Regions from separate parts of the Marinicrinis lubricantis genome, predicted to be linked through region 2. Evidence: riboswitches for the same ligand, from Rfam matches in the RefSeq annotation. Region 2 holds a riboswitch; the other holds the start of a gene.

Evidence for each region. A riboswitch is a leader RNA that binds a small molecule or an ion and turns the genes downstream of it on or off. The one in region 2 is predicted to bind cyclic di-GMP.
Region 1: it holds a riboswitch for cyclic di-GMP, as region 2 does, so the genes downstream of both, ACFPXP_RS02405 (S-layer homology domain-containing protein) here and ACFPXP_RS15830 (S-layer homology domain-containing protein) in region 2, are expected to answer to the same signal.

The regions. Positions count from the first base shown of each region.
Region 1 is NZ_JBHSQV010000013.1:4,137-7,255, reverse strand. Features, by position in the region: gene msrA (peptide-methionine (S)-S-oxide reductase MsrA) at 1-269, shown strand, start outside; gene ACFPXP_RS02410 (glutathione peroxidase) at 296-775, shown strand; cyclic di-GMP riboswitch class I at 1,002-1,095, shown strand; gene ACFPXP_RS02405 (S-layer homology domain-containing protein) at 1,141-3,119, shown strand, end outside.
Region 2 is NZ_JBHSQV010000172.1:33,233-36,351, reverse strand. Features, by position in the region: gene ACFPXP_RS15830 (S-layer homology domain-containing protein) at 1-1,379, opposite strand, end outside; cyclic di-GMP riboswitch class I at 1,409-1,494, opposite strand; gene ACFPXP_RS15825 (hypothetical protein) at 1,725-2,009, shown strand; gene ACFPXP_RS15820 (spore coat protein) at 2,022-2,381, shown strand; gene ACFPXP_RS15815 (hypothetical protein) at 2,438-2,794, opposite strand; gene ACFPXP_RS15810 (5'-nucleotidase C-terminal domain-containing protein) at 3,021-3,119, shown strand, end outside.

The DNA of each region.
Region 1 (3,119 bases), on a different contig from region 2:
GACAATTCCACGACCGGGGATCGTCGTACCGAACCGTGATTTTTTACCACCATGAGGAGCAGCGTATGTTAGCGGAACGCTCGAAGCAAGCGCTTGAAGCCGGCGGGCAGTTTAATAAGCCGATTGTCACGGAAATCGTGCCTGCAAGTACTTTTTATCCGGCAGAAGAATATCATCAGGATTATCATAGGAAGCATCCGAAGCATTACAAGGAAGACCGTGAACAGTCAGGAAGAGATGAATTTATTCGAAAGCATTGGGAAAAGTGAAATCAGGTGGAAGAGGTGCGGAATCCATGAGCGTTTATGAATTTGAAGTGACGACGATTAGCGGGGAGAATATATCACTGCGGGATTATGAAGGGAAGGTGCTCCTCATCGTCAATACCGCGACGAAGTGCGGATTTGCGCCGCAGCTGAAGGAGCTGCAGTCGCTGCATGAGGATTATCAAGAGCAGGGGTTTGCCGTGCTGGGGTTTCCGTGCAATCAATTCAAGGAGCAGGAGCCTGGATCTGATGCGGAAATCGAACAGACCTGTCAGCTGCAGTTCGGCACCCGTTTTCCGATGTTCAGCAAAATCGAAGTGAACGGCCCTGGCACGCATCCGTTATATCAGTATTTGAAGAAGGAAGAGTCGGGCTTGCTGGGCGAGAGTATTAAATGGAACTTCACGAAATTTCTCGTCGACCGCAGCGGCAAACCTGTGAAACGATACGCCCCAACCACGACTCCGAATAAGATTCGGAAGGATATTGAGGCGCTGCTGGGCAGGTAAATCACAAGCAAAATCTATGAATCTATGAAGATCAGCCTTGGTGAGGGCTGGTCTTTTTGTTTTAGTCCGAATGTCCCATGTTGGCATCTCCATAACCTGAAAATCTCGTGTATTCACCATAAAGTTACACAGGGTTGTCACAAATTAGGGGATAGTGTATCATTTTGGGAGATTTATTGGTAATATCATCCTAGTCCAATAGACATCACGAAAGAATACCAAGCGAAATGAACCACGGCAAATCCGTACGAAAGTCGGAGACGCAAAGCCACGGGTCTAAGCCTTAACCGATGTTAAGGGATGGCAGCCGGGCCGCTCAAACTTCGTCTTGGTCTTTTTTTGTCTAAAAATAAGGGGGAACAAGTATGAACATGAGATTTGGAAGAAGAAAGAATCATAGAAAGACAGGGATGCTGCTTAGTTTGATCATGACCATCATCATGGCTTGGAGCGTGATGCCGCCTATCCATATGGAAGGTGCGGTGAAGTATGTCTTCTCAAGAGATACGTCGAAGGTCGAGCTTGATGGTAAAAGCCTCTATACATATAAGCATCACGCCGTATGGCACGGGTTTGACCCGAGCTGGAATACACAAATCTTCTACCGGAACTTGCAGACGGGACAGGAACTGCAAATTACGGATCACGGACAGCCGGCCAAAATGCCGGTTATGACGGAATTGAGCAATGGCGACATAGTCATCATCTGGATGGACAAACGTGAATATGCGGGTCAAACGAACTTTAACTGGGATGTATACAGCTATAATTTGACCGCGGGTATCGAGAAGAAGCTGAGCAGCGGAGCAGCCGAGAATCGTGTCGTTACTGCAGACGGAAATTATGCCGTATGGTTCGATGCCAGATTGCAAATTACGCTATACAACCTGCAAACGAACGAAGCTAGTGTCATTGGTGAAGGCTACAGTCCGATCGTCAAAGATGGAAAAGTGATGTTCAACGCGCCTTCCAAGCAGGAGCTTAAAATCTATGATATCGCTTCGGGTCAAACCGAAACGGCGGTTCAAATCTCAGGAAGCGAATACATCCGCCTATTTCAATTTAATGGGGAAAGAGCCGTATGGAAACAAAGAGACAACGCGACGGATCTATACAAGTATGTGTCCATCGAATCGGACGACCCGAGTGCGGTTCCTATCGATTTGACTCAGCCAGTCAAGAAAGAGCGAGAATATTTGAATTTATATATCGGAGACAAGAACGCAGCCTGGCTTGAAGACGTAGGCGGTTCACCGCAGTTGTTCGGGGCGAATTTGGAAGAGCATGAGTCGTATCAGATGACTTTTGGTACAGAGCGCCCGGATGTGATTGGGTTTACAGGAGATCAACTGGTTACAAGAAGTGCCGCTAACCTATTGGTATATACCTCGATTCGCCGGATGGAAATTCCGGATGCGACCTTTACGCCATCTGAGGAGAGTTCTGGGTGGTTTGATGCACAGGGCGGAGTACTCGAATCCACGGACGGCACCGTGAAAGTGGTTGTTCCGGCACAGGCTTTTGCGGAGCGGACGAAAGTGACCTTGAAACCGAAATCTAATGCGGAAGCAGAAGATGCGATGACGCCGGTAACAAGTTTGTGGACGATGGAGATAGGCGGGGAGGCAAAGCTGCCGCTTCAGCTTCATATGTCATACGCCAATACGGACTTGACTGCTGCGTATGTGAACAAGCTGGGCATTTATCGCGCTGACGAGCAGCCCGATGCTTCATTGGAATATATCGGAGGTAGTGCAGATGAAGACAGCCGGACGGTGCAGGCAGATGTGATGCAATCCGGAACCTACGGTTTATTTATGTATGAACCTTCGTTTCAAGATGTGAAGGGGCACTGGGGACAGAGCTATATTGAAACACTGGCTGCCAGATGGAAAGTGAGCGGTGTGGGCGAAGACAAGTTCGGGCCGAATCAAACGCTGACAAGGGCTGAATTTACGAAAATGCTGGCGGATGCAACGGGGATGACGGTCAATATGGAAGCAAAGGCGAATGCACACTTTGCCGATATGAGCTCGCATTGGTCCAATCCATGGGTCGCCGCTGCGGTTGAAGCCGGATGGGTGAACGGAGTGGACGGTAAATTCCTGCCGAACCGGGCAATCACTCGTGAGGAAATGATGGTCATGCTCATTCAGGCGCTAGGTTATGAGAATGAAGCACAGATGACCGATCAGGAAATGAATCAGCTGCTCCAATTCAATGATGCAAAGCAAATCAGCGGATGGGCGAAGCAGGCTGCCGCACTGGCAGTGAAGCATCAATTGATTATGGGAAGCAACGGCCTTATCGCGCCAAAGGATATTTCCACACGCGCGGAAGCGGC
Region 2 (3,119 bases):
AAGGCTTTGAGTACTTGCTCCAGTATTTCCGGATTCGTCAATTCCGGCGTCAGGGCTGCTGACTCCAACAAGCTTTCCAGCTGCTGGATCGCTTCTTCACCCTTCACCTTTTCTTTTTTTCCGTCTGTCTTCTTTTCAATCTCCGCTTTGATATGTTCTCTATCGTTTTCATATTTCATCTCGATCGACTGCTTCTTATCATATTCGATCTTTAATTTAAATTCATAGATTCCTGCGGGCTGCTCGTGTGCGCTTTCCTGTTCAATGAAGCTCGCTTCGATGACCACTCCGTCTTGAACCGTCAAGGATACCGTATCGGAAACGGCGAGCTGCGATGCAGGAATAAACGTGTCTTGATAGGGCACCGCTAAATTCGGTGAAATCTTATAGGTCTGAGATTCTCCGCCCAACGTGACAACCGTGATTGAACCTGTTGCCGTGGCGTACACATCCGCTGTGACACTCGTATACACATCTTCCGTTACCGATTTATCATCAAACTGAATGTCCATGATTTCGCCAGTGACAACACCCGCGCCGGATTGCTCCAGCAGCCCTTCGCCTGTCCGAACGAGAAGTGAAGCGAGCTCCGCACGGGTGACATTCTTATTCGGTTTAAACGTGTCGTCCGGGTATCCGCTGACGATCCCTTCCTCCACCGCCACGTTCACATATCCAATCGCACCGGCTGCAATCGCGTCGGCATCTTTGAAATCCGGCAATACGTTCATCTGTGCCAGCGCCTCTTCTTCAAGACCGAGCGCTTTTACTAATAGACTTGCAATCCACACTCTGCTGGCCGGTTGATTCGGATTCAGCTTGTCCATCGAAGTATCGAACAATCCTTGCTCTAAAGCAACCGCGATATACCCCTTTGCCCATTTGAACTGCTTCTGTATCACGTTCGCATCCTTAAAGTACAGCTGAAGATCGGCAGGCTTCGCCTTCGCTTCTTCCTCTAATCCCATGAGCCTGACTGCGGCTACAACAGCTTCTGCTCGAGTCACGGGCTTGTTTGGCCGAAAGCTTCCGTCATCGTATCCGGACAATACATTTTTAAATTTCAGAATACCAATCGCTTCCGCCGCCCATTGGGCTTCATCCGTATCCGTAAACTCCATATCCAGCTGTTCGCGGTTTTCAGCGTTCTTCTCAGAATCCTCCGATGCTGCCGCATACCCTTGTGCTGCCAAGCCCAATACAATAATGAAAGACATCCATAATGGCATCCAACGAATTTTTCTCATGAATCGTGTCCCCTTTAATTCATATTTGCCTTTTGTTTCATTCACTTCTCCTAAATACTCTCCGGACAGCATCTCACTCCCAGCTTCATACGCAATGACAAGCAAAAAAGGCTCGCCCATGCCTCTGCGCATAGACTAGCCCCTAGTAGAGATGTTCGTCTTGGTGCAGCTGGCTGGCATGGTATTAGGTACCTTAGCCCCTGTAGCTTTGCGTCATCACCTTTCGATGATTTTGCCGATTGGATTCGTTTGGTTCGTACAAGGCCCTCGTGAGCCTGAGTCGTGAGTTGTTGACTTGGTTCGATGTTCTTATTATACCAATGATATCCTCATTGACAATACAAAAAATGATCAATTTCGATGATTTTAGACATAATTGTCATGCTTCTGGATCTCGTTAACTCGATTTGGATATAACCATCGCCCGGATGACAAACTAACCTTGTCAAACCTAAATTGGAAAGGAGCATCCTTGTCATGCCTCAAAGCCAAACACAGCAGCAGCAACAGCAGGCGATCATCCCCACACCGCCGCAAGTCATCACAACCAAAGACTGCCTTTATTTAAAAGATCAATTGTCGTGGGAACTGATCGCGATGAAAAAATGCAGGCACTTCGCCAATGAATGCTCAGACCCTGAGATTAAGCAGGCGATTGATCAGGCGGGCCAAATGCACGAGCGGCACTATCAGCTGCTGCTGAAGCATTTGCAAAACAACAATACAGCAGAAATGCAGAAAATGCATCAAATGCAGCAATAAGGAGGGACCACGGTGAATTCCAATCAAAGCTCACAAACGATCAAAAATCCGAAGCCGCCCTATGAACCGAAAGTAAAAGGACCGGAAATGAATGACCGTGACCGCGTCAATGATATATTGGCATTGGAAAAATATTTGACGGACAGCTTCAATATTTCAGCGAGAGAAGCCAGCCATCCGAGTTTGCATCAGGACATTATGACAGTCTTGAATGAGACGCACCAATGTCAATATGACATGTACCAGCTCATGTTCCGCAAAGGACATTACAAGCTCGAAGCCGAGGATCAGAATAAGCTGGATCAGGCTTATCAGCAATTCTCGGGTTACTCCAGTCAATTCCCTTATTCACAAAACGGAACACTGCAGTAGCGGCGAGGCAGTGAATAAGCGAAAACCCGACCTCAATCGGTCGGGTTTTCGCTTATTTAAGCCCCTTCGGTAACGACTTCGACATTGTCTAATCCGGCGCTTCGAGCGACACGCTTCAGCTGCATCTTCATAAAGAGCTGCGCCTCGGTTATGATGAACACAACCTCACGAAATCCGGTTTGCTTATATTTCTCGAACGATCCCTTCAAGCTCTCCACCTCTTGTGCGGAAAGCAAATCCATCGCTTTACAATCCACCCTTAGCGTATACGATGGACCATCCAGAGATGCCGTCTTTTTCTCATATTCGGCAATAAAGCGGGCGTAATCCTCCGCCGTAAACGTTCCCCCGATCTGCATCTCCATCACACGGTCCACCATATTTAGTTCAATCCGAAACGAGCCTTTGGCCATAGTTCCACTTTCCCTTCTGTACGCAATCTAGTTGTGAGCTGCGAGAGGCGTTATACAATGCCATCCCGCAAATCGTATATCGGCAGAGGTGCAGAAATCATTTAGATATAAAATATCTGGTTAAATCTACCAGCCCTTAACGCAATCTTTATATGATCGTAATCGTCCGTTGACAATTGCATCGTATGCTGATCTGGACACTTACTAGATAGGGAGAGACGAAACCATGAACAAACTCGCAACATCCGCTGCAACATTGCTTCTCACATGCTCACTGCTTACTGGCGGTAGGACCGTGCAAGCAAGCAGCGGCTTCAGCGACATT